2 linked regions of the Saccharopolyspora erythraea NRRL 2338 genome follow. The protein of the gene in region 2 binds, or shares a complex with, the protein of the main gene of each other region. Links are inferred from orthologs where the notes say so. Each region holds a gene or a part of one and is shown on either strand. Other genes may lie near its edges. The genes, in order: smc and SACE_RS25270.

Evidence for each region.
Region 1: the proteins of SACE_RS25270 (region 2) and smc are in contact, whole or in part, in a crystal structure (PDB 3ZGX), measured with the Bacillus subtilis proteins. The link is inferred for Saccharopolyspora erythraea NRRL 2338 from one-to-one orthologs.

What each region holds. Positions count from the first base shown.
Region 1 is NC_009142.1:6,808,067-6,812,825, forward strand. The notes cover bases 140-4,599. They hold smc (chromosome segregation protein SMC), read right to left. Parts: upstream 4,279-4,599; coding sequence 340-4,278; downstream 140-339. Other genes in these bases: SACE_RS29110 (hypothetical protein), read left to right, coding at 140-336; SACE_RS29120 (acylphosphatase), read right to left, coding at 4,384-4,599. Outside these bases: more of SACE_RS29110, read left to right, coding at 1-139; more of SACE_RS29120, read right to left, coding at 4,600-4,668. UniProt on the Bacillus subtilis protein: Required for chromosome condensation and partitioning.
Region 2 is NC_009142.1:5,857,337-5,860,525, forward strand. What follows is about bases 1-2,890. They hold SACE_RS25270 (segregation and condensation protein A), read right to left. Parts: upstream 1,931-2,890; coding sequence 1,070-1,930; downstream 1-1,069. Other genes in these bases: scpB (SMC-Scp complex subunit ScpB), read right to left, coding at 1-683; SACE_RS25275 (hypothetical protein), read right to left, coding at 1,927-2,244; SACE_RS25280 (ParA family protein), read right to left, coding at 2,297-2,890. Outside these bases: more of SACE_RS25280, read right to left, coding at 2,891-3,189. UniProt on the Bacillus subtilis protein: Participates in chromosomal partition during cell division. May act via the formation of a condensin-like complex containing Smc and ScpB that pull DNA away from mid-cell into both cell halves.

The sequences.
Region 1 (4,759 bases), 950 kb from region 2 along the record:
CCCGGCGAACCGGCCGAGGTCAGCGACCCGGGAGAGCACGAGGACGTTCGCGGGCGGCTGGCCGCCTACTCCGCGGGGATGCTCGACGGCGTCGAGTGGCTGACCGTGCGGACCCACGTCGCCGAGTGCGAGCTGTGCCGGTCCGAGCTCGCCCGCCCGGTGGTCTGGAACCGCGCGTCGCCGCAGCGCATCCTGCCCGCCGGCGTCGTGCACGTGGCGGGGCGCCCGGAGAGGGGCGCGGCGACCGCGCTTCGCAACCTGCCGCACTGGGCACTGCTGTTCATGGCCGCGCTGGTCGCCGGGGTCATCGCCTACGGCTCGACCCAGCCCTTCTGACCGTCATCGCAGCGGATCGGCCGGAGCCGCGTCGAGTTCGCCCTGCTCGGACGCTTGCGCGGGATCAGCGCCCGATTCCTCGGCCGCCCCACCGGATTGAGCAGCGTCGCCGTCGGATTCCGCCGCAGCTACGTTGGATTCCACGGCAGCGCGGTCGGCCGCCCCACCGGGTTCCGCCGCAGCTACATCGGCCGTCCCGTCGGATTCTGCCGTAGCCACCTCGGCAGCTCCGTCGGACTCCGCGGCGGCGCCGTCGGATTCCTGGGCATCGGCCGGCGACGACTCCGCCGTCGCGGATGCCGCTTCGGCGGCTTCGCCGCCTTCGCCGCCCGCGGGCGCGGGCGCGGACGACTTGCCCGCCTTGCCACCGCGCAGCCGCTGCGAGATCACGGTGGTGATGCCGTCGCCGCGCATGGTGACGCCGTAGAGGGCGTCGGCGATCTCCATCGTCGGCTTCTGGTGGGTGATGATGATCAGCTGCGAGGTCTCGCGCAGCAGGTCCAGCAGCGTGATCAGCCTGCGCAGGTTGGTGTCGTCCAGCGCCGCCTCGACCTCGTCGAGCACGTAGAACGGCGAGGGCCGGGCGCGGAAGATCGAGACCAGCATGGCCACCGCCGTCAGCGACTTCTCGCCACCGGAGAGCAGCGACAGCCGCTTGACCTTCTTGCCCGGCGGACGGGCCTCGACCTCGACGCCGGTGGTGAGCAGGTCGTCGGGGTCGGTGAGCACCAGCTTCCCGGCACCGCCGGGGAACAGCACGGTGAAGACCTTCTCGAACTCCGCGGCCACGTCGTGGAACGCCGAGCTGAAGACCTCCAGGATCTTCTCGTCGACCTCCTTCACCACGTCGAGCAGGTCGCGCCGGGTCGCCTTCAAGTCCTCCAGCTGGGTGGACAGGAACTTGTAGCGCTCCTCCAGCGCCGCGAACTCCTCCAGCGCCAGCGGGTTCACCTTGCCCAGCAGCGACAGGTCCTTCTCGGCGCGCTTGGCCCGCCGCTCCTGGGTGGAGCGGTCGAAGGGCACCGGCGGCGGCTCGCTGACCTGCTCGCCGCGCTCCTTGGCCGCCTCGTACTCGGCGATCTCGGCCGGGCTCGGCGGCACCGGCACGGTCGGCCCGTACTCGTCGACCAGGTCGTCGAGGCCGATGCCGAAGTCCTCGATGATCTTGACCTCGAGCTGCTCGATGCGCAGCCGCTGCTCGGCGCGCACCACCTCGTCGCGGTGCACCGCGTCGGTGAGCTTCTCCAGCTCGCCGGAGAGCTCCCGCACCCGCGCCCGCACCGCGCCGAGCGCCTGCTCGTGCTCGCTCTGCTGCGCCTGCGCGGTGTCCCGCTCCTGCGTCGCGGTCCGCAGCGACGCGGCGATGCGCTCCAGCGCCTTCTCGCTGCCCTCGACGACGGCCTTGGCGACCCGCGCGCCGCGCTCCCGCGCCCGGCGCGCGGCTTCGGCGCGCGCCCGCGCCTCGCGCTCGTGCCGGGCCGCGCGGCGGAGCTGGTCGGCGCGGCCCTGCACCGCACGGGCCCGCTCCTCGGCGGTGCGCTGCCCGAGCCGGGCGTCCATCTCCTCCTGGCGGACGGCGGTCAGCTCGGCGTTGAGCCGGTCGCGCTCGCCGGTGTCGGGCTCGGCCTGCTCCTCCTGCTCGGACTTGACCGCGGCCAGCCGCTCCTCCAGGTCGGCGAGCTTGGCCAGGGCGTCTTCGCGGGAGCGCTCGACGTTGGTGCGCTGGACGCGCACGCGCTCGACCTCGGCGGTGGCCGAACGGGCGGCCTTCTGCAGACTGGAGAGGCGTTCGGTGCTGCGGGCGCGGCGCACCTTGGCCTCGTTTATCTGGTCCTTGATGGCGCGGACCTCGTCGCGCCGGGCCTCCTCCTCGGCCCGCGCGCCTTCCAGGGCGGCGGCGTGCTGTTCGAGCCTGCGCTCGGCGGCGGCCAGCTCGCGCTCGGCCTCGTCGACCGCGGCCTGCACCTCGATGACGCTCTGGCTGTCGGCGGAGCCGCCGGTCGCCCAGTGCCCGCCGAGCACGTCGCCGGTGCTGGTGACCGCGCGGACCTCGGGATGCCTGCCGACCAGCTCGCGCGCGGTGGCCAGGTCGTCGACCACGGCCATCCGGTCGAGCACTGCGGTGACGGCGGGCCGCAGGCCGTCGGGGGCCCGCACCAGGTCGACCGCCCAGCGCGCGGAGCCGTCCAGCGCCGGCCACGCCGACCGGTCACCCTCCACAGTGGATCCTCCGACCAGGATGCCCGCCTGGCCCGCGTCGTCGGAGCGCAGCAGCTCCAGGGCGGCCACCGCGTCGCCGACGCCGCTCACCGCGACCGCGTCGGCCACCGCGCCCAGCGCCGCCGCCAGCGCGGCCTCGGCACCCGGCTCCACGGTCAGCAGCGCCGCGACGGAGCCGAGCAGTCCCGGCACCCGGTCCCCGGCGGCCAGCAGCGCGCCCGCGCCGTCCTTGCGGCGCAGCCCCATCGACAGCGCCTCCACGCGCGCCTTCCACGACGCGATCTCGCGCTCGGTGGCGCGCTCGGCGCGCACCAGCTCCTCGACGCGCGCCCGCGCCGCGTCGCGCGCCTCCGCGCTGGTCGCGCGCCGGTCCTCCAGACCCGCGTCGTCGGAGTCGTAGCCGTCGCTCTCCTCCTCGGCGTCGGCGGCGGCGCGCTCGGCGACCTCGGCGCGCTCCTCGGCCTCGGCCAGCGCGGTGGACAACCGCTCTATCTCGTCTGCGGTGTCACCGGCCTTGCTGCGCATCGACTCGACCTGACCGGCCAGCCGCGCGGCGCCCTCCCGGCGGTCGGCGATGGCCCGGACCGCCGCCATGTGCGCCTGCTCGGCGGCCTTGAGCGAGGACTCCAGCTCCGAGCGCCGCCGCACGACCTCCGACAGCACCTCGCGGGCCTGCTCCATCTCCTCGCGCAGCTCGATCTCCTGCTCGGCGGCCTCCTCCGCCTCGGCCTCCAGCTGCTCCGGGTCGCGGCCTGCGCGCTGCTCGGCGGTCTGCGCGGTCAGGTGCCGGTGGCGTTCGGCGGCCAGCCGCAGCGTGCCGTGCAGCCGCTCCTCCAGCGCCGACAGCCGGTACCAGGTCTCCTGGGCGCGGTTGAGCCTCGGCGCGTCGGCGGCGAGGTTCTCCTCGAGCGTCTTCTCCTCCGACTGCGCGAACTGCAACGCGCGCTCGACCTCGGCGCGCTTGACCTTCGCGGTCTCCTGGTCGGCTTCGTCGCGCGCCAGCTCGGCGCGCGCGGTGACCAGGTCGTCGGCGATGAGGCGCAGCCGCGCGTCGCGCAGGTCGGCCTGCACCGTCTGCGCCTTGCGGGCGATCTCGGCCTGCTTGCCCAGCGGTTTGAGCTGCCTGCGCAGCTCGCTGGTCAGGTCGGTCAGGCGGGTGAGGTTGGCCTGCATCGCGTCGAGCTTGCGCAGCGCCTTTTCCTTGCGCTTGCGGTGCTTGAGGACGCCTGCGGCCTCCTCGATCAGCCTGCGGTGCTCGTCGGGCTTGGCCTGCAGGATGTTCGCGAGCTGGCCCTGGCCGACGATGACGTGCATCTCGCGGCCGATGCCGGAGTCCGACAGCAGTTCCTGCACGTCCATCAGCCGGCACGAGTTGCCGTTGATCTCGTACTCGCTGGCGCCGTCGCGGAACATCCGGCGGGTGATGGAGACCTCGGTGTACTCGATCGGCAGCGCGCCGTCGGAGTTGTCGATGGTCAGCGTGACCTCGGCGCGGCCGAGCGGGGCGCGGCCCGCGGTGCCGGCGAAGATGACGTCCTCCATCTTGCCGCCGCGCAGGTCCTTGGCCCCCTGCTCGCCCATGACCCAGCGCAGCGCGTCGAGCACGTTGGACTTGCCGGAGCCGTTCGGGCCGACGACGCAGGTGATGCCGGGTTCGAAGCGCAGCGTGGTGGCCGATGCGAAGGACTTGAAACCCTTGAGGGTCAGGCTCTTCAGGTGCACGGCTTCGATCGACCTTCCCGCATGTCAGGCGCCCGCTCGGCGCTACCACGTCCGGAGGAGCCTACCCGCGAACGCGGTCCCGCCCCCGCAGAACCGCTCGGGTCGTCAGCGCTCCACGAATCCGGTCAAGCCACCTTTCGGCTCCGACCACTGCTCCGCGACGTGGTCGACGTCGCCGGGGGTGTCCGGCGAGCGCAGCGCCTCCAGCAGCCGTTCGCACGACTCGCGCGGTCCTTCGGCGACCACTTCCACCCGGTTGCCGGGCAGGTTCGTCGCGCTGCCGGCGAGTCCCAGCTCCAGCGCCCTGGCCCGGGTCCACCAGCGGAACCCGACGCCCTGCACCCTGCCGTGCACCCATGCCGTCAGCCGTGCCTGCTGTGCGTCCGTCACGGCCGACCATGATGCCGCACCGGCCAGTGGTTCTGCCTAGCAGGGTGGTACGGACCTGCGGAAACGCCCGCACCCGGCGGTCGGGCGGGGA
Region 2 (3,189 bases):
GGCGGCAGATCCTTCAGCGAGGACAGGCCGAGCCGTTCCAGGAACAGCTCGGTCGTGCAGTAGAGGATGCCGCCGGTCTCCGGGTCGGTACCGGCCTCTTCGATAAGGCCGCGCCCCACAAGGGTACGGATGACGCCGTCGACGTTCACACCGCGTACCGCGGCCACCCGGGAACGCGTGACCGGCTGCCGGTAGGCGATCACGGCGAGGGTCTCCAGCGCGGCCCTGGTCAGCTTGGCCCGCTGCCCGTCAAGCAGGTAGCGCTCGACGTAGGGCGCGTAGGTCTCGCGGGTGTAGAAGCGCCAGCCGTCACCGACCCGGCGCAGGTCGATGCCGCGCCTGGCTTCGGCGTAGCCGTCCGACAGCCGCCGCAGGGCTTCCCGGATGCGGGCGACGGGCTGGTCGAGCGTGTTCGCCAGCAGTTCCTCACCGGCGGGGACGTCGACCACGAGCAGCAGCGCCTCCAGGGCGGCGTCGAGGTCGTCGTCGGAACTGAGGTCCGGCGCCGCGTTCGTCTCGACAGCGGCCGTTCCGTCCTCGGCTCCGGGTTCTTCGGCACTACCGTCCTCCGCGGCAGCGTCCCCTGCTCCTGTGTCTGACGTCTCCGCAGCGAGCACTTCGGCGACCACCGCGGACGCCGCTTCGGACTTCGAACCCGACTCGGCAGGCCCATCCTCGGCCACTGCGGAATTCGCGCCGGGCTCTGAGGTCGTCTCCGCGGGTGCGTGCGTCGCCGCCAGCAAGTCCTCGACCGCGTCGGAAACCGCGCCGCCTTCGGCAGGCGCTCCCTCCGCGGACGCGGCTCCGCCGTCCGCGCGCTCCCGCGCGCCGTCCGCCTCCGCCGTCGGCCGCCCGGCTCCGCCGTCGCCGCGCTCCGCAGCGCCGTCCGGCTCCGCCGACCCGGCGGCGGCCGACCGCTCCGCCTCGCCGCGGCCCGGCTCCGCCGCGACCGCCGCGTCCGTGGGCGACTCCGTCGCCGCGGTCCCCGGCTCCGCCGGGGAGGGCCCGGCCGGCCCTGCGGGCCCGGCCTCGGGCGCCGTGCCCTCGTGCTCGGCTCCGCTTCGCTCGCTCACCCGTACTCCTCTTCCTCCTGGCTGGCCCGCGCCGCCTCCGCGTCGGCCTGCGCCTGCGCCACGCTGCCGCCGACCCACCGCACCGACAGATCACCGAGCGGGCTCTCCTGCTCGAACAGGATGACGGTCTCCCGGAACAGCTCCAGCAGCGCCAGGAAGCGGGCGACGATCTCGACGGTGTGGCCGCAGTCGGACACCAGCTCGGCGAAGGTCAGAGAACCCTTCTCGGCCAGGCGCACCCGCAGCAGCGCCGCGTGTTCCCGGACCGAGACCTGGTGCTGGTGGATGTGGTCGAGCGAAACGGTCGGCGGTGGTTTCGGCCGGAACACCGCGGCGGCGACCTCGGCGAACCGTTCCGGCCCGACTCCGATCATGACCTCGGGGAGCAGTCCCTCGAACCTGGGGTCCAGCGCCACCGAGCGCGGATACCGCCGCAGCGCCCCGGCTTCGAGCTCGCCGAACAGGGCGGCCACCTGCTTGTACGCGCGGTACTGCAGCAGCCGGGCGAAGAGCAGGTCCCTGGCCTCCAGCAGCGCCAGGTCCTCCTCGTCTTCGACGTCGGCGGCGGGAAGCAACCGGGCCGCCTTCAGGTCGAGCAGGGTCGCGGCGACCACCAGGAACTCGGTGGTCTCGTCGAGGTCCCAGTGCTCGCCCAGCGCCTTGGTGTAGGCGATGAACTCGTCGGTGACCTTGTGCAGCGCGACCTCGGTGACGTCGAGCTGGTGCTGCGAGATCAGCTGGAGCAGCAGATCGAACGGGCCCTCGAAGTTCTCGAGCCGCACGGTGAACCGGCTGCTGCCGCCACCCTGCTGCTCGGTCGGGTCGGATGCCTCGTCCGGGACAGCGGAAGCGGTCACGCGGAGTGCTCCCGACGCAGCCTTCGGACGAGGATCGAGTCGGCACCGCGTTCTTCGAGGTCGGCCAGCAGCACGGCTATCGCCTCACGCACGATCCGGCCGCGGTCGACGGCCACGCCGTGCTCGGCGCGCAGAGCGAGCCGGGCCTGCTCCAACCCGACCAGTTCCTCGGCCGAGACGTACACGGTGATCTTCGAGTCGTGCTTGCCGCGACCGGAGCCCACCCGTCCCGCATCGGTGACCGGCGGTTCCGCGGGCCGAACCGTCGTCCGGAACAGTTCGGCCGCACCGGGCAGCGCGGCGCGGCGGGTCACGCCGTTCCTCCCATCACTCGGCGGCACGACCGCGGAGCACCTCGTCCCCTGGTCATCGAGCCATCACCTCGCGGGCGATCACCTCGCGGGCGAGCGCCCGGTAGGCCCGCGCGCCGGCCGAGCGCGGTGCCCAGCGCGTGATCGGCTCGCCGGCGACCGTGGTCTCCGGGAAGCGGACGGTGCGGTTGATGACGCTGTCGAACACGATGTCCCCGAATGCTTCTACCACCCTGGCCATGACCTCGCGGGAGTGCAGGGTGCGTGGGTCGAACATCGTCGCAAGGATGCCGCTGATCTCCAACTTGGGGTTCAGCCGTTCCCGGACCTTCTCGATGGTGTCGATCAGCAGCGCGACCCCGCGGAGGCTGAAGAACTCGCACTCCAGCGGGATGATCACCCCGTCGGCGGCGGCCAGTGCGTTCACCGTGAGCAGGCCGAGCGAGGGCTGGCAGTCCACCAGCACGTAGTCGTAGTCGGCCAGCGCCGGGCCGAGCACCCTGCCCAGCGTCTGCTCCCGGCCCACCTCGGCGACCAGCTGCACCTCGGCGGCCGACAGGTCGATGTTGCTCGGCAGCAGGTCCATGCCCTCGACCGTGGTGCGCATCACCACGTCGTGGACGTCGACCGACCGTTCCATGATCACGTTGTAGATCGTCTGGTCGAGCTGGTGGGGGTGCACGCCGAGGCCGACCGAAAGCGCGCCCTGCGGGTCGAAGTCCACCAGCAGCACCCGGCGTCCGAACTCCGCCAGGGAGGCTCCCAGGTTGATCGTCGACGTGGTCTTTCCGACCCCACCCTTCTGGTTGCACATCGCCAGCACCGAAGCAGGACCGTGCCTGTCCAGCATCGGCGGCTCGGGAATGTGCCGGAGTGGCCGGCCGGTCGGGCCGACACCCCGGGAGGCTTCCGGCGACAGGTCGATGTCCTCGTCGGCGGTGTCGGGCT